Regions from separate parts of the Sulfobacillus thermosulfidooxidans genome, predicted to be linked through region 2. Evidence: riboswitches for the same ligand, from Rfam matches in the RefSeq annotation. Region 2 holds a riboswitch; each other region holds the start of a gene.
The links. A riboswitch is a leader RNA that binds a small molecule or an ion and turns the genes downstream of it on or off. The one in region 2 is predicted to bind cyclic di-AMP.
Positions count from the first base shown of each region.

Region 1 (4,642 bases), 1.8 Mb from region 2:
CTTTGCCATAATGAGAGTGTATGATGATGCGCTCTCATTGACAAGGTAAAACTCGGTCAGGACTCAATTTGTAAATTTCGGGAATATTGTAGAACAAGTGGGGGCATTTTCCAAACGAGGCACATCTAAGGAGGTTGTGACGATGGATCATCCTAAAGACATCAACGACTATACTGAACGCGTATTATGGTCCTTATGGTACCGGCGCCGGGCGGTGACAATCGGGACTATCTGTGGGGATGCTCGTCTCGAACCCCACATTGTTACCCCGATTCTTGAACGCTTGGCAGCGAAAAAATGGATCGAAGTGTATCACACCGCAGGACAGCCTTCGTTGTATTTTTGGGCACGGCCTAAAGATCAGGACATGATTAAAACAGCGGAATTAATGCACCGCTTGCTTTGGGATCTGCCATTAAACCATCACGATGTGCTATAAAAGACTTATAGTGCGTAAGAGTGGAGTCATGATGGTTAATCTAATCTAAGTCGCACTCTTCTTCCCGGGCATTACACAGCGGCGAGAAAATGATGACCCAGCGTCCATTATCAAACCACCGTAGCAGCAGTTGCCCGGTATTCGGTACCCAAATATGGCGGGCAGCCGGTCCATGGGCTTCCAAAATAACGAGCAGGGCCCCTTTAATACAATCAGCGTGTGTTGCTGCTACGGTTAAGGTACTGGGCTCACAAGTTTGAAGGAACTGCGAGAGCGCGGACAACACACGCTGACCCACGGTCATGATACTTTCTCCGCCGGGAGGGGGATTATTCTCCGGATCTTGCCGCCATGCCTGGAAAGCAGGGGAATTGGCGTTTTCTAAATCTTTCAGTCGGTGACCATCCCACTGTCCTAAATCAACTTCTGCCAAGTCATCCAAGATGACGGGATCAATCTGATGGATCCGTGCCAAGGGCAGAATGGTTTGCCTGGCGCGTAACAAAGGACTCGTGACAATATAGCGAATGGGAGCATTGAGCAATTGCCGAGCGAGTCGCTCGGCCTCTAAAGAACCGGCGGGAGTTAAGGGTGGGTCCCATGTGCGGCACGCGAAGCGGCCTACTGCATTGGCTTCACTTTCACCATGCCGGACCAATAATACATCAGCGTATGAGGGCAACAGAAAACCTCCTGTGAGAAATAGTTGAGCACAACGGACTAGGCGCTTTTTATCTTACTGAAATTCCGAAGTCATGGGGAGAATTTATTGCGCTCTCGCAAATTTGTCAATCATCCACAAAATTGCACCAAGCACCGAATTCATGATAGGCTGAAAAGGAACACACACAGTCCTTTGTACATATAGTACGCTAGGGCTTAGTGGAATCAATTGAATTAATCGCCAAATCGTGTGCAAACACGAACGGGGGACCCAATTTTCGGGGCGTACGTAAGGGGGCAGCTTTCCGCCCTAGCCCGTCAGCTTACCTCGTCGGCATGGAAAGCTTGGACAGTTGCCCGGGCTCGTCCCGGTTTTTTTATCGATTTGGTGATTTTTCGATTGATAGGAGATGAGAACCTCAGTTTTTAAGGAGGTACGCTTTATGGGTTATTCATGGGTGACGCCTGAGAAGGAACAAAAAAATGGCGTGGTGAGTCAAACGCCAGAAGGCCTGACGGGGGCGATGCAAAAAAAACCGTATAAAGGTTACGTTCCCTGGTTAGTGGCGGTCCTGGTCATTGTGGTATGGTGGTTAATTTCCGCTCTTCACTGGGTTTCATCCACAGCCCTCCCCTCACCCGGATCTGTTTTTCATGATTTCATTTCGGTTGCCACAATAGGTTATAGCGGTGTTCCCTTATTAACGAGCACGTTATATAGCATGGGCCGTATTACGGCAGGGTTTTTAGCGGCCGTTGTGGTTGGGATCCCCATTGGATTTTGGATGGCATCATCAGACTGGGTCTTTTTAGCCATTGACCCGTTATTACAATTCCTTCGTCCTATTCCCCCGCTAGCCTATATTCCTGTGATGATTGTCTGGTTTGGCATTGGCGAAACCTCAAAAGTCATCCTGATTTTTTTCTGTACCATTCCCATTATTATCATTAGCGCCATGAGCGGGGTAAAAAGTGCACAAGAGACCCGTATTCGGGCAGCCCAATGCCTTGGAGCCAACAAAAGACAGTTGTTCCGTTATGTCATTTTGCCATCGGCACTTCCGGAAATTTTTACGGGCATGCGAGTTGGTATCGGCATTGCATGGACCTGTCTTGTCGCTGCCGAAATGATTGCAGCATCCAAGGGACTGGGCTGGATGATTGAATCAGCAGGAAACGAACTGCAGATCGGAGTGGTTTTTGTCGGTATCGTGATCATTGGACTTCTCGGTTACGGGATGGAACTGATTATCCGCAGCATTGAGCACCGAGTCACACCATGGAAAGGGAAAGCATAAACATTACCGATTGTTCTCTAAAACAGAGCACGTTCTCGTATGACTGGAAGTAGTCATGCTCGGGGATGCTGTGTCACCTTTTTGTCCTAAGAAAGGGTAACGTCACGATCTTAACCTCAGTGGAGCATATATTTTATGCCGTCATCGTGAGTCATGAGGCGCATAACACCATGACAAAATACCAAAGGAGGATGTTTTGTGCGTGCATTTCTTCAAACCAAGAAATTTCGGCAGTCTCTTATGATGGGAGTTTTCATCCTACCTATCCTGGTGGGGTTAGCTGGGTGCGGCAGTGCTACGGCAGCGAAGCAAGAACCGACGGTCACCATCGGTTATGAAAATGCGCCAGATCCCGAATCCGTGGCCATTGAGCAGAATTTCTTTCAAAAATATATGCATGCGCATGTGGTCTTGAAATATTTTTCATCGGGTCCCGAGGCCCTGACATCCTTGGCTTCCGGCTCCTTGGATTTTATGACCACCTTAGGTAATCCCCCGACAGCCTCTGCGATTGCCCGCGGAGTTCCCTTGAAAGTGATATGGGCTATGGAGCGGTATACCACGGCCGAAGGATTAGTGGTTAAAAATGGGTCTCATATTCGATCCCTTAAAGATTTGGAAGGGAAAACGGTAGCTTTGGTGCAAGGCTCGACGTCACCTTTTGAACTAGATACCGCTCTTCAAATGCACCACATTCCAGTCTCTTCTGTTCATATCGATAATATGGCTCCGCCCAACATGGTGGCTGCCTGGAAAACCAATCAAATTGATGCCGCCTACGTATGGGCCCCCTTTTTAAACGAAATGCAACAAGACCATGGTCATATCCTCATTTACGATCAAAACCAGGTCAACCAAGCACCAATTTTTAATTTGGCCGTTGTCAATTCGCACTTTGCCAGCAAATATCCTCAATTGGTGGATCAATTCATCCAAGCGGAAGAAGCTGGTGTCAAATTTTTCTATGCCCATCCTAACCAGTCATTCCAAGATATTGGCAAATTAAATGGAATTTCAGCCGCTGATGCCAAAGCGCAAGCGCAAGGTTTGCACTTTACGACCTTGTCCCAGGAATTAACCCTGCGAAGATTGGGAACTTCCAGCACGGTTGCTGACTCTTTGGTCACAAAATCCTTAACGTCAGCAGCCCAGTGGTTGAAACAGACGGGGCAAATCAGTGCTGTTCCAGCAAATATGAGCCAATATGTTGATCCCTCTTTTTGCCAAACGGTCTACGATCATTCGCGGAAAAGTGGGACCTAACACAGGAAATCCGGTCTATATGACCTATGTTCCCGGTGTGATTTATCAGATGTAATCAAAAAGGAGCATTTGCGGGTGATTGAACTTCACAATGTGACGAAATTCTATCCACCGACTATAAAAGGCGGCCAGCCCGTTTTAGCCGTCGATCATGTGAACCTATCATTACATCCCGGAGAATTTGTCTGTATTGTTGGACCGTCGGGATGTGGGAAAACCACAATTCTCAACATGATGGCAGGGTTTGAACAACCGAGCCAGGGAAAGATTTTACTGGAAGGGAGGGTCGTGGATAAACCGGGACCGGAACGGGGAGTCGTGTTTCAGCAACCTTCTTTGTTGCCGTGGATGAACGTTTACGACAATATAGCTTTGGGACTCACGATTCGCGAAGGGAAAAAATCTCATCATGTCCCAAAAGTTCAGTCCATTATTGACACTGTGGGATTGTCTGGATTTGAACAGCATTTTCCCTATCAACTTTCTGGAGGCATGCAACAACGGGCAGCGATTGCCCGCGCATTGATTACTGAACCGCAAATTCTATTGATGGATGAACCTTTTGGCGCCTTAGACGCCCAAACCCGAGCAGACATGCAACGCTTTTTGCTTTCTCTATGGCAGAGGGTTAAACCCACCGTTCTCTTCATTACACACGATGTAGAGGAAGCGATTGTCTTAGCCGACCGGGTGGTGGTGATGACGCCACGGCCCGGCAAAATTGCAGCGGATATTGCGATTAATTTAGGAAGACCTCGCGAGTGGGATGTTACCCTGTCTTCGGATTTCTTGCATTACAAGAAATCCGTATTAAACATTCTTAAACCAGGACAAACATCAAGACCCCGACATTAACGGCTTGTCGTACATGATTTAGGCATATAAGGGACCAGGGAGTTGCTAATTGTGACATCCCAAGGTCCTTTTCGCCTGATGACACGTTCATTATTCAGCATAAAAGGATTTTGCTGTGCGAAAA
Region 1 covers NZ_LGRO01000001.1:2,737,571-2,742,212, forward strand. The annotation lists gene AOA63_RS13300 (hypothetical protein) at 143-439, shown strand; gene AOA63_RS13305 (histidine phosphatase family protein) at 480-1,121, opposite strand; cyclic di-AMP (ydaO/yuaA leader) riboswitch at 1,332-1,455, shown strand; gene AOA63_RS13310 (ABC transporter permease) at 1,546-2,400, shown strand; gene AOA63_RS13315 (ABC transporter substrate-binding protein) at 2,599-3,663, shown strand; gene AOA63_RS13320 (ABC transporter ATP-binding protein) at 3,739-4,518, shown strand.
Region 1: another riboswitch for cyclic di-AMP. It lies ahead of AOA63_RS13310 (ABC transporter permease); the one in region 2 lies ahead of AOA63_RS05010 (glycosyltransferase).

Region 2 (4,642 bases):
CACAGTTAGAAGACCGTCTAGCGTATCTCGAATCCGAACGACATGATGTCGAACTCGCCAAAAATGAATTGCGGGAAACCTTGCGGCAAATTGATCATGAGGTGGATGCACGCCTGGCCGAAACGGCTTCTCAAGTAGAGGAGGCATTTAAGCAAGCCTGTTTATCATTGTTGGGAGGAGAAGGCGGATTTCGGTGGATCCAAGGTGATGAAAGGGGCATTGAATTATGGATCCGACCACCAGGAAAAAAGCCGAGCACCATGACCTTGCTTTCTGGAGGAGAAAAGGCACTCGGAGGCATTGCCTGGCTGTTTGCCTTATTAAGTGTTCGTCCTTCTCCGTTTGTCGTTCTGGATGAAGTCGAGGCAGCATTAGATGAAGCTAATGCTCAAAGAGTCGCGCAATACATTCGCGCGCATCACGGACGGACCCAATATGTGATTGTGACGCATCATAAATCAACGATGACTATAGCGGATGCACTGTGGGGTGTGGCTGGGGACGGTCAAGGTCGCAGTCGATTAGTTTCCGTCCGCATTGAACACACTCCATTAGCAGAGGAAGGATAGGTGAATGGCAATGGCTGGTTTTTGGAATCGTTTAAAAGAAGGAATGACTCGTACTCGAGACAGTTTAGGTGGACGTCTGCGGACACTGTTTCAAGGACGCCAATGGGATGAGTCCTTATGGGATCAGCTCGAAGAAATCCTATTTGAAGCTGATCTTGGATATGATACGGTGGACTACCTCTTGACCCAATTGCGAGAAGAAGTCCGGATTGCGCATCCCCAGCGTGCAGATGACGTCATGGAATTGCTCCGGCGCATTATGGTGAACCTATTTGAAAAAGCATCTGATCCTACCCTTCTTGATCCGCAAAGACCTAGTATATGGTTAATGGTTGGTGTCAATGGCACGGGGAAAACAACCACGGCGGGAAAATTTGCGTACATGATGAAACGCCAAGGGTACCAGGTTATATTGGGGGCGGCCGATACATTTCGGGCTGCCGCAGTTGAACAGCTGCAGGAATGGGGTCAACGAGCCGGTGTTGACGTAATTAGCCAAGGGGCGGGGGCCGATTCTGCTGCTGTAGCTTATGATACCGTTCAAGCGGCCATTGCCCGTTCTCGTGACTTAGCAATTATTGATACGGCGGGACGATTGCACAATAAATCGAATCTTATGCAGGAATTGCAAAAAGTGGTTCGGGTGATTCGGCGCGAACGGCCCGATGCGCCCCATCAAGTCTGGTTGGTTATTGATGCGACGACCGGTCAAAATGGTTTAGCTCAGGCTCAAGTGTTTTTGGAGGCGGTTCATGTAACGGGAATTGTCCTCACGAAACTCGATGGGACAGCTAAAGGGGGCATTGCGCTGTCGATAAAACGGGAACTGGGTGTTCCCATTCGTTTTATCGGTGTCGGAGAAAAAGTGGAAGATCTGATGCCGTTTGACGCGGAAAGTTATGTCCGTGCCATTTTAGGCGATTGACGCCTTTTCTCCTGCCCACGTATACTCAAAATATACCTTGATAACGCCGAATTCGATTAAGAAGCGGAGGACCCGTTCCTTTTGGGGTGAATTGCTATGCAACGGGCATGCTCGCAGCCCGAACCCGTCAGCTAACTTCGCAGGCGTAGGGGGCTCAAGGTCTAATAATTCATTTGACTCCTTCCCCCGGGAAATATCCGGGGCTTTGTTTTGCCCGGTTCGATGGAGGTTATGCACGATGATGAAACGTGTTCTACAAATCTCCTTACGCGCCGATCCGTTAAATCCCTTGGACGGCGGTGAAACGGGAGGTCAACAAGTTATTGTTCGGCAAATGGGCCGAAATCTTCAGCATCTAGGTTATGCCGTCGATATTATTACATTACGTCAACAAGACCACTTACCCGAACGCTACTCCTTTGGCCATTTGGGACAAGTCATTCGACTGACCGGCTGGGAAGGGCGCTTGTCGTCAGATGAGGATTGGCATCGCAATCAGGACGCGATTATTCAGCAAGCGTTAACGTGGATTCGCGAACAACATCGCGAATACCATATTATCCATAGTCATTTCTGGATTTCGGGAATGGTGGCTGTGCGCCTGGCCCATGAATTGGGTATACCCTGGATTCATTCGCCATATAAAATGGGTCAATGGATTATGCGACCTGGGGATGAAATGTCCTCCATCCGATTACAAACCGAGCGCCAACTCATTGAACAAGCCCAGGGCGTTGTGGTGCCCTATTTGAAAGAAAGTGAAATGATTCATCAAATGGCGCCGAAAGTGCCTATTTATGTTGTACCACCCGCTGTCGATATCACTAATTTCTTTGTGCGGGATGCTGGACCGTTATTACGAGGATTGGGCTTAAATAAGCCTCCGATTTTATATGTCGGCCGTTTGAATAAAGGACGGGGAATTCAAGAAGTACTTGAGGTGATGACGCGTACTTCGTTGCCTTTGGATTTAACACTCTTGGTTATTGGGGGAAGTCCCGGTGAGGTTGTAGACGGACAGCCAACGAACCCGACTTTGCGCTCTTTAGCCGAAAAACTTAACGGGCATGTGAGGTTTCTCGGTCCCATGCCTCATCACGCCATTGCCACCTATATGGGTTCATCCACGGTGTTAATTGCACCGAATCAAGGAGCGACTCTGGGTATGGCTGTAATTGAAGCTATGGCGTCAGGTTGTGCCGTTGTCGGAACCAACGTGCCGGGTGTGGAAGACTGGATTGAGCCCGGATTCACGGGCATTCTCGTTGAGCGTTCGCGTATTGACCAATTATGGCAAAACGCGTTAGAGTTGTGGCAAACTCCTAATCGTGCCAGACAAATGGGAACTAACGGGCAAGAAATTATTCAACGACACCACACCGTTAACCACATGGCACAACGGCTACATGTAGTGTATGAGGAGGTGGCGTCCAGTGGCCGCCATCAAGCGGGTGTTGGCTACTGATATCGATGGAACCTTAATCGGCCATGGGGGAGAACAGGCAGTTCGGGATTATCTTTTGGCTCATCCCGAGCTTGGAGTTATTTATCTTACCGGTCGTACGCTGAACAATGCCTGCTCAATTATTACACGCTATGGGTTTCCCACACCGCTTGCGATCGCAACCGATGTGGGAGCCGACATTTATTGGGGTCCCCACTTCGAAGTCGATGAATATTGGGCATTTGAACAACGTCGTAATTGGTCGCCGCGGCGCCTTCGCACGGCACTAAGCGAAGTGTCCGGGGTCATTTATCGGGGACGCAGTTCCCATTGGCGTGTCGCTTTTGAACTTCAAGATCCGAGTTTATTGCCGATTGTGAAATCGTATTTAACCCAGCATCATTTAACAGTGCGGATGTTATGGTATCCCAATGAAAGCCGACTTGATATCTTGCCCTGTACTGCACTGAAAAGCCGTGCCTTGCAGTATATTTTGCGCCGCATTGGTGTCAAAGCGCAAAATTGTTTTGTCGCGGGGGATGCAGAAAATGACGGCGATATGTTGGCTAACCACTATCCCGGTGTTTTGGTGGCCAATGGGGATGCTTCGGTAAGAAATTGCCTGCCTGAATGGATCGTGCGTTCGCGCTATCCGGGCGCATTAGGTGTTTTAGATGGACTGCAGCAGTGGTTAGAACCACAAAGTCAATAACGACTGAGGCTTGCATAGACTCGTCCGAAGAAGCCCAAAGCCAAGCCCCTTTATGCATGGTCAAAACTTACAATAATATGCCTTTTTAAATAATCCATGTGGGCATTTGTCATCATGCTCCAACACAGGAACGCGGCGAGCGTCTTTTTAATGCTAAGAACGCCTGATTGTGTGGCAGCATGATGGTTTTTTGTCCAATTAGCTTCCTTGAACCTCCGCGCCCTAAAGGACGGAGATTCTGGGGGAACCACCATGGCTGCGTCGCGGGGCGTGAGACCATCGGAGTGACCCTCCTGATTCGCCACCTTGTCCCGCCAGCATCATCGGGGATTGTATCGCATGACGTCAGGGATGTCTAGAAGCATTTGGGGGCTTAAGAGTTGATCACCTACCCGCTGAAGGTCGCCATTTCTCGACGGGTGAATAGCCTCAAGGGCGTTTCCTCCCGACTGATCCGTAAGAAGCCCTATACAAGCATTGAGCGAGCGCTGTGGGGTGGCAGCCTCTGGTCCCCAAGTTATTTTGCCGGGTCGGCTGGCGAAGCCCCACTGTCGATCATCAAGCAATACATCGAGCAACAGGAAACGCCGGATGGACCCCTGCGGGGTCAGCGCCTGATATCTCCGCCCTGAACGGCGGAGTTTTACGGCGCATCTGATAAATAAACGAATAGACGGATAGACGAAATACGTGAGTTTGACCACACCGCAGTGGGTTTGGAATTTTGACATTGACATTCCGCTATTCGTTCAGTATGATGGGTTTTGTCTGTTAAGCATTTTTGCTTAACAGCAGACCGGGGTGGGACTGTGGAACGTCTGAACCGTGAACGTGCCAATATCTTATATGATATCTATGGCCAAATGCTGACTGACCACCAAAGAGATGTTTGGCGCTTGTATTATTTGGAAGACTGGTCGCTCATGGAAATCGCAGAAGCCAAAAATGTTAGCCGAGCGGCGATCCACGATTTACTCGATCGGAGCGCGAAA
Region 2 covers NZ_LGRO01000001.1:950,490-955,131, forward strand. The annotation lists gene smc (chromosome segregation protein SMC) at 1-569, shown strand, start outside; gene ftsY (signal recognition particle-docking protein FtsY) at 580-1,494, shown strand; cyclic di-AMP (ydaO/yuaA leader) riboswitch at 1,529-1,655, shown strand; gene AOA63_RS05010 (glycosyltransferase) at 1,733-2,959, shown strand; gene AOA63_RS05015 (HAD family hydrolase) at 2,928-3,650, shown strand; partial or broken gene tnpA (IS200/IS605 family transposase) at 4,031-4,282, shown strand; gene ylxM (YlxM family DNA-binding protein) at 4,460-4,642, shown strand, end outside.

Region 3 (4,642 bases), on a different contig from region 2:
TTATTTATTGTGGCTCCTTGTGGCGGAGAACCTGTTTTTGAAGGGATTCCGGTAAAATCCGTACCCACATTTTCCGTGTCTTTTGTCTATGGAGGAAAGCCTTGGGGCATTCCCTTGCCTCGCGTCCAAAAATTTCTCGATGAATTTCGTCCCGATGTGGTTCATGTGGTGAATCCGTTTGTCTTAGGCATTGCAGGCGTATATGCGGCGCGCCGCCGCCAATATCCATTAGTGGCATCGTATCATACAAATATTGCGCAATATGCCGACTTCTACCATTTGGGATTTACCAAGCCTGCAATCTGGGGACTTTTGCGCATGTTACATAACCAGGCTGTGTATAATTTGGCGACATCTGAAGCCATTATGAAAGAAATTACGCAGCATGGAATCAAAAACGCGCGGCTGTGGCGACGAGGCGTGGATCTCTCAGGATTTCATCCGCGTCACCGGAACGAAGCCATGCGCCAACGGTTAACCGGTGGACATGCTGATCGGCTCATTGCGTTATACGTGGGACGCATTGCTAAAGAAAAAGGATTAGAACGGTTATTATCTTTGTTTCCAGGCAATCCCGGTGTGCACCTGGCTTTGGTCGGTGATGGGCCGGCTGTCGATTATTTTAAACAGCGCTTTGAGCGGACTCCTACGACATTTGTCGGAAAACTCTTAGGCGAAGAATTGGCAAGCGCATATGCCTCGGCAGACTTTTTTGTGTTCCCGAGTACGACAGAAACGTTAGGCTTGGTGTTATTAGAAGCGATGGCTTCGGGGTTGCCCATTGTGGCCGCGGAATCTGGACCGTCGCATGAACTCATTGATCCCAGTGGGGCAGGAAGACTATTTCCGAGTACCCAACCGTACCAATTAGCCCAATTGGTAAGCGAATTGATGAAGGACCGGACTTTACTGGCGGATCTTGGAGTGAAGGCGCGCCAAGAAGCGGAGAAATGGGGATGGAAAGAACCTACGCAAGAACTCGAGGCGCTCTACGAGGCGGCGATTCGCCACGTAAAGGGACATCAATGAGTCGGCTATGGCAATTTATCCAATTCGTATCGGTCGGATTGGGGAATGCCATAATCGATCTATTAGTTTTTAATGGGTTGTATTGGCTCATTCCTACACGGAATGTCGATCAGCTCGTGGTGTATAACACGTTAGCGGTAATGGCTGCAATCCTTAACAGCTATATTTGGAATAGTCGCTGGACATTTCGCCAGAATGTTAAAAAGCATGGGAAAGAAGCGCTGCGTCAACGCGTTTTGTTTATTGTGCAGTCACTAATTAATATTGTGGTAAACGATTTAATTTTGTGGTTAATTGCTCCTTTAGTCTTGCAGATTCATGCCATTCCCCATGTCATGGCCAACAATATTGCTAAATTGGCAGCGATGTTTTTAGCTTCCCTAACAAGTTTTATTATGATGAAACTCATTGTATTTACGTAAGTTGTCCGATCCAATTTGTGACATGTTTCTTCCAGTCAAATCCCAGAGGATAGCAAATATCTCGCCCAAACGTCATTTTTTGCGGTCTTTCCCACATCGCTTTAAACCCTGTGCGCTAAAAATTGGTATGATAGCGCAATCATGGACAAATATTGCGATTGTCTTGAAAAGGGACAGCGGGTGGGGCAAAACGCAAGGATAACCAGCATTATGGCATCTGACAGGTTGTCCAATCTTTCCTAAACTGACGCCAGCCAAATTGTTGATGATTCAACAACCGGGGGATCCAAATCTGGGGTGAATTCGACAGTTTTCGGTCGAAGGGGCCACTCTCCGCGCCCTAACCCGTCAGCTAACTCCGGAGGCAAAATTGTTGAGGGGAGATTGTTTAATGCATTATCGTTTTCTTGCCGGAGCCCTAATGACTGGGGCGACTGCAGCACTCGGTATGATGATTTCTGGATCTGCTGAAGCTGCCTCAATTCCCGAAACCACTCAAATGTTAGCGCAGCAACATCCTGCCATGAATCAAGTGCTCCAACAAGGGAGCGTGGGACACTGGGTGGCCACACTACAAGCCGATCTCTATTTATTGGGATACCACAGTGTCGGAACGGATGATGGAATCTTTGGACCCAAAACGCTGGCGGCTCTTAAGGCCTTCCAGGAAAATAACGGGTTTGCTCCTACAGGAGTGACCAGTCCGCCCGTTTGGCAAGATATTTTAGCTGGGTTTAATCTGACTCCGCGTTACACCGGTCCTATGACATTCTCCGTCAATGTGCCTCCCATTAATGCACAAGAACATCCAGCACTTTATCAGAAACTCTCCATCGGTTCCCAAGGACATTGGGTGGCGACGCTACAAGCTGACCTAAAGTTACTGGGGTATACTCAAGTGGGACCGACAGATGGAATTTTTGGACCTAAAACCCAGGCAGCGGTGGAAGCTTTTCAGCGAGCTCAGGGACTGACCCCTTCGGGTGTAACCACATATGATACCTGGAAACAGATTTTGATTGGTCTCGGAATTTTAGCGCCCAATACTGATCTGACCGCTGCAAATACGGCACAAACAAGTGTCAGCAACACGACCTCCAGTCAGAACACCCAAGGCACCCAAGCGGCTAACGTATCAGACGCGTCGCAAGTGTCCTCGTCGTCTTCCTCTACGCCCAGCACGATTGATGGCCGCCCCGTGATTGCGGTCTATCATATGCGCGCAACGGCATATGGTCCGAGTCTTAAAGACAACTACCCCTACGGACCGGTCGATGCATTTGGCCAACCTTTGGAACCGGGAATGATTGCTGTGGATCCATCACTCATTCCATTAAAATCCTACGTGTACGTGACCGGATACACCGATCCCAATTTGCCGGCCGGCGGATTTTTAGGCCGCGCAATGGATACAGGTGGAGCGATTGTGGGACACCGAATTGACATATTCATGGATGCCAATTCTCAAACCGTCTCCAACTTTGGCATTGAGCCCGTTACCGTCTATGTTCTAGGCAAGTAATTTCGCATTAGACAATGAGAGCAGTATTTCGCTGCTCTCATTTTTTATGGAAAAAAATAGATCAAATTGCTAGTCTGTGCCTCTCTAAGGAAGGATTTTCCGCGATTCTCGCGAAATATTATGATGAGGTGAAAAACAGATGAGAATGCATTCATTTGAAGAGTTTTGGCCATATTATCTTGCGCAGCACCAAAAGTCCGCTACGCGTCTCACCCATTTCATTGGCACTGGCACGGCGTTGATTGCGATTTTGCTGGCTCTTCTAACCTTTAACGCTTGGTATTTATTGCTTGCCCTTGTCATGGGTTATGGGTTCGCTTGGTACGGCCATTTATTTATTGAACAAAATCGACCGGCAACATGGCGTTTTCCTCGGTATTCTCTTCAAGCAGATCTGTTATTATTTTGGATTATGTTGACACGAGGATTTGCTTTTGAAGATTTCTCCTTGCCGCGCAACCCGTTGAAAGGAAAATGAGGTTCAAGACCTGTCGACCTGGCTAACATAGTTCGCTCCTCAACCGATATATATAGGGCAAGAGGAGGCGAGCGTGATGTCATTGTGGTTGCGCCATGGGCGGCAGATAGTTTTGTTGATGGGTGTCAGCGTCGTTCTCGCCGGTTGTGGCAGCCCCAATAGCATTGGCAACATGCCAGGACCCGTGCGCAAGATTATCAATACTCCCACCCTATCCGGCTATAATATTGGGGCGAATATTTTGCAGGCGACAGGCAACCAGGAATATCTGGGTAGTGGTCAAATTCCTGGTTACTATAACTATGGGCCGGCTTATGATAATGGCTCAAACACGTATTACGTTACGTTAGAAGTACCAATAAATGTGGCGGGTCTGGAAAAGAGCCTCCACTATCTCCCCCATCCCATTGAGTCGACAACGATTCCGGAAGAAGTCTATATTAATATTCCGCCGCTGCCGAATATGGCTTTTGACCGTCTTTATTTTGATCCCAGCACCCATTTAGCCCCGTTCTCCTTTAAACTATTGCCCAATGGGCAAGTTCTTGATGTCTCGTGGGATGCAGTCCTCGTCAACAGTTGAGTTTTCGTGTCCGGGTTGCTTAAATAGAAGAGTGGACCATGAAACTATACCAAGAGGTGGTGGCGACCGCGAATCAATCTAAGGATCAGCACGAAGACTGGGGATTTAGCACACGAGCCATTCACCAAGCGCAAAGCTCATTAGACCAATCCCGGTCGACAACAATGCCTATCTACCAAACCAGTACATATACCCAAGCGCTTGATGGGACACCCGTCCACTATGAATATGGCCGCGGAGATTCACCGAATCGGGAAGCGTTGGAAGATACGTTGACGGCGTTGGAACATGGCCAGTTTGCTGTCGTCTTTGGGTCGGGAATGGCGGCTTGTGATGCCATTTTACGGCACTTAAACCCTGGCGACCATGTCATTGCGGGATTAGATCTCTACGGAGGCGTCTACCGGTTATTAGAACAAGTCTATCGCCAGCATAATATCGCGGTTGATTATTGCACGTTCGATACCGATGATTGGGTGAAAAGGATCCGACCCACGACCCGTCTCATTTGGTTGGAGACACCAACCAATCCCCTTTTACATGTCATTGATATTGAACGTGTAACGCGCCAGGCGCATTCGCATGATTTGACAGTGGTTGTCGATAAT
Region 3 covers NZ_LGRO01000002.1:495,083-499,724, reverse strand. The annotation lists gene AOA63_RS17965 (glycosyltransferase family 4 protein) at 1-1,029, shown strand, start outside; gene AOA63_RS17960 (GtrA family protein) at 1,026-1,451, shown strand; cyclic di-AMP (ydaO/yuaA leader) riboswitch at 1,694-1,833, shown strand; gene AOA63_RS17955 (peptidoglycan-binding protein) at 1,843-2,973, shown strand; gene AOA63_RS17950 (DUF962 domain-containing protein) at 3,113-3,451, shown strand; gene AOA63_RS17945 (hypothetical protein) at 3,528-4,034, shown strand; gene AOA63_RS17940 (trans-sulfuration enzyme family protein) at 4,073-4,642, shown strand, end outside.
Region 3: another riboswitch for cyclic di-AMP. It lies ahead of AOA63_RS17955 (peptidoglycan-binding protein); the one in region 2 lies ahead of AOA63_RS05010 (glycosyltransferase).

Region 4 (4,642 bases), on a different contig from region 2:
GCGACCAAGGCGACCGAATGGGTCCACGGTGCATGAATTTCCCCTACCACTTGACCTTTTTGCACTAATGAGACCGGTTTCAATTGCGCAGTTAATTGATTGATTAAACTGACTCCATCATTGAGGGCCGATTGTAACTGAGGTAGCTGCTTTGTTCCTTGTTGTCCCAACACCGCTCCATATATCGTCACGCTATGGGAGCCAATGGTCCTTGGTGCTGAAAAAACAAAACAGCCGCCAGCTGCTAAGGTGGAACCGGTTTTAACTCCCGTTATTCCATCATGGCCCACGACATAGTTAAAGTTTTCGATGGGACGGTTGCTATCAGGCCAGGAAATTTGCGGCATGGCCACAATTTGTCGAAACACGGGAATTTGCATGGCTTTTTCGGCGATAATCGTTTCATCCCGGGGAGTGCTGACATTTCCAGGATTTAACCCACTCGGCCCGACAAAATGAGTATGATGCAAACCAAGCTTCTTAGCTTCTTGATTCATAAGCTGGGTAAAAGCCTGGGAAGAGCCAGATACCCAGTCGGCCGCAATATGGGCGATATTGTTGCCAGATGCCACAAGCAGACCTTCAAGAATATCGCGTTCCGACAATTTTTCGCCTTGTACCACCTTAGCCACGGATTGCTGGCTTAAAATATCTTGTTGGTATTCGTGAACATCGTGGGCGGTAACAGTCACCGATGGTCCTTGGCTATAGAGTCCCAATGGATATTTTTGTAACAATAAATAAGCCGTCATCATTTTGGTCACACTGCCAACAGGAATCGGCTGATTTGGGCCGGCAGCGCCCACTTTGCCACCAGGGCTAAGAGCTAAATATGACTCCGGACCACCTGGCCAGTCCATCTGCAATGCTGTCGCCATATGTGGGGGTGTGAGCGTTGACGTCAAGGTGGCGGCCCCCACGGGTCGACCAATTTGTATCCCTAATGCCCCAACCACGACAACACCAATCCCCGCCAAATATGTCCATTTTGCCACAGCGATCCCTCTTTCCTAAAAATCGACAAATCATGAAACAGAATTCCACAAATAAAAAACGCCCAGGATGCGCCCTGGGTTACCACTTTTATGATGTGTTGTACCAAAATCCTGTTAGACTGTGGGAATCTGTCTTTTCGTGGTCAGCACAATGGCCGCGCCCACAAATACGGCATACACGACAAGTCCCATGACGATAACAACAGGCCATGGTAAGTGACCGTAAGTGGCTAAAACTGTTCCCGCTACAGCAAAAAACGTGGCGATCATGCCCCAAATGGCCGTAGTAGTGTAAGCTCGCACTCCTTGATGACCTGAAGATAAATAAATAAAAACCAAAGAGGTGAGAAATACTGCTGGAAATCCGGATAAAATTCCGGAAAGAAACGGAGCGGCCCGGGTTACAAGACTGACCGAAACAACAATCAATCCCCCAACAACAAAACGAATGATTGACACCATAATGATGCCTCCTTCAGTGATATAAACAGGGACAACCTCTAAGCATGCGTGTAAGGGTAAATTCTTGAGAAACGCTAGAAACTTAAAGTGATTGCATCACCGCAACCGTTAAACCGGCGATGGTTCCCCAAAACAATAGCAGCGATCCAAAAGCCCAATGAAAACGCTGATGCTTGAAAACATATGGAGCAACTAAGGTGACAGCCATTCCGGCAATCAACGACACGCCCCCGCCCATCGCCATTTGGCGGAGAATACGATCTAAATGCGGTCCGTTATGGGCCAGAGCTCCCACAATCAAAGCCGATGTAAACACGGCCGGAAATCCCGCCAAAAATCCTCCAGCTTTACCACCTACTTTTTTCGTAAGCCACGTTGCAAATGAAACCGCGAAACCACCCATTAAGAACTTCAATAGAAGATCCATGACCTCATTCACCTCATAATTAAGACTACAATGAATTCTCCACGTCGTCTAAGATGGTTTTGTTATAATTGTGCATAGGAAAAATCTATGTCTAGGAAAACGAGGCAATTGCCGATGGAACTTAAACAACTCGAGTATTTTGTAGCTGTCGCGGATCATAAAAGCATCACGAAGGGTGCGGCCAGTCTATATGTGTCCCAACCCACCATTAGTCAACAAATCAAGTTATTGGAAGAAGAATTGGGCCACCCTTTATTTATCCGCCATGCTCAAGGCGTCGAACTCACCGATGATGGGGCCACGCTGCTTCGCTATGCTCTTCGCGTGTTACAAAATGTTGATGACGCCAAAGCCGAAATTCAAGGAGCCTCTTCCGCTCATGGAACCATTGCAATGGGCGTGTTACCCACTCTCACCCGTTCCATTCTTCCCACTGTAATTCGTCAATATCAACGAATGCATAAAGACATCCAATTTGCAGTAACAGAAGGCAGCTCTCAACGCCTGTTAAAATCCATTACAGCGGGTGATCTTCATCTCGCTTTAGTCGATTTACCTTTAAGCGATCCTCTCTTGGCTGTTGAAACCCTGTGGACAGAAGAGCTGATTCTTATTACGCCCCACGCGATGCCTTTGCCGCCAGGCCCCTTGTCATTAGAACAGGTCCGTCACCTGCCTTTCATTACAATGGAACCGGGTTATGGACTTCGTGATGCGTTGTTTCGCATGGCCCAAGCCCGTGGTTTTAATCCCCACATCGTTCATGAACTCACGAGCATTGGCGCCATTATTGGTTTTGTGGAACACGGTTTTGGGATTAGTGTGGTACCTGAACGTACAGTGGAATTAGAAATTCAATCCCGCCGCATTGGCTTTGTGCGCCTAGCAGAAAGCAATACGCGAGACATTGGTATGATTTGGCGCGCGCATAGACGCCTACCTGATCCCGTGCAAACGTTTTTGGCATTTCTTCGCAGCTATGGATGGCAATCTAAGTAACATTTTGAGAGGTTTTGGGAATTTATCTCCTAAATCTGAGAAAAAACGTGATAAATGGTCATTGCACGTGTCAAATGGTTCTATTGGGTAATAATTGGTCTCTACATATAATGACAAATTAATCGTTATTTCGTATAGTGTGTCCGACTCCACGCGCCGAATCGTAATTTTTGTAATTACGTACGGGGGATTACTAGGATTTTATCCTAGGGTGAATCGTTTGCCATAACGGGCAAATGTAGGGCTCCTTCAGCCCGAACCAGTGAACTAACCTCGAAGGCAATATCCGAAGGAAGGGAGCCTATTTCTTGAATCTTTTACGGTCAAAAAAAGTCGCTGCGAGCATTGCAGTAGGCTTATTGTCTGTGCCTGCGGCCATTAGTATGTTAACTGTGTCGGCATCATCTACTGTGACACTCGCATCTGCCAACACCAGTGCCGCCCCGAAATTTTTATCCGCGCGTTATTACACCGTGCAACCTGGGGACACATTAAGTGGTATTGCATATCGGTTCCATACTTCCGTTGCGACATTAGTCGCCTTAAATCACATTAGTAATCCTAATGCGATTTATGTCGGACAAGTCCTGCGCATTAGCAATGCAGCGTCCAGCACAGCCTTAGGTTCGGGAACAACTAGTGCTTCTCTCACTTTTGATACCGCCCATTCGACGACCTATACTGTGCAGCCCGGTGACACCTTAGGCGGTATTGCGGCTCGGTTCGGAGTTACCGTCGCAGAACTCGTGGCATGGAATCATATAGCGAACCCGAACCTCATCGCTGTCGGACAAGTTCTCGTGATTGGTACAACATCTGGTTCGACAAGTTCTAGCGCTAGTCCCGCATCTTCTCCTGCCAGTTCTTCCTCTACAACATATACGGTTCAGGCCGGCGATACCTTGGGATTAATTGCCCAAAAATTCGGAATTTCATGGCAGACTTTGGCTTCCTATAATCACTTGGCGAACCCAAATGTGTTATATGTTGGCGAAGTCCTCCAAATCCCCGGTAATGGACAAGCCTCATCGAGCGCCACGGTTCAATTGCCTGCTCAAAATGCGTCGGTCAGTTTTGGACAGGCTATTGTTAACACCGCGGAACATCTTTTAGGTATTCCATATGTCTGGGGAGGAACGACGCCCGCCACGGGATTTGATTGTTCGGGATTGGTCTATTATGTTTTCCGGCAAAACGGTGTGCCCATGCCGCGCACGAGCTGGGCTCAGTACTCTTATGTGACCAAAATCGCCAAATCGCAGTTGCAACCCGGAGATCTCGTGTTCTTTAGCACAGATGGTCCCGGTGCATCCCATGTTGGCATTTATATTGGAGCCGATCCGGCCTTAGGCTATTCTCAGGCCTTTATCGAAGCTCCAGAACCAGGCCAAACGGTGCGCATATCAAACCTCAATAGTCCCTATTATCTGGATCACTATTATGGCGCAGGCACTGTAAACCCGTAACCCTAATACAAAACTCAGACGAAGACTTCGGTCTTCGTCTCTTTTTTTTCTAAATAAGTATTCTCGCGATATTCCTTTCCTCACTGAGAAACAACGTTATCACGTCATGACATAAGTCATATCATTAAGTTAAAATTAGTAATGTTAGTTTATGTCTGGGCGCCTTTTAGGATAAATCTTTGCCTTGTCCCAAAAGCCAAAAACAGTGGCCAATTTATTTACAAAGGACCCTATCCACACTAGGGAGCATACTGATAAACTGTTTTTGAGCCGGCAGCATAATCAGTCAGAGA
Region 4 covers NZ_LGRO01000002.1:146,054-150,695, forward strand. The annotation lists gene AOA63_RS16230 (D-alanyl-D-alanine carboxypeptidase family protein) at 1-995, opposite strand, end outside; gene AOA63_RS16235 (DUF3147 family protein) at 1,110-1,457, opposite strand; gene AOA63_RS16240 (DUF3147 family protein) at 1,540-1,884, opposite strand; gene AOA63_RS16245 (LysR family transcriptional regulator) at 1,972-2,883, shown strand; cyclic di-AMP (ydaO/yuaA leader) riboswitch at 3,028-3,180, shown strand; gene AOA63_RS16250 (LysM peptidoglycan-binding domain-containing protein) at 3,192-4,349, shown strand.
Region 4: another riboswitch for cyclic di-AMP. It lies ahead of AOA63_RS16250 (LysM peptidoglycan-binding domain-containing protein); the one in region 2 lies ahead of AOA63_RS05010 (glycosyltransferase).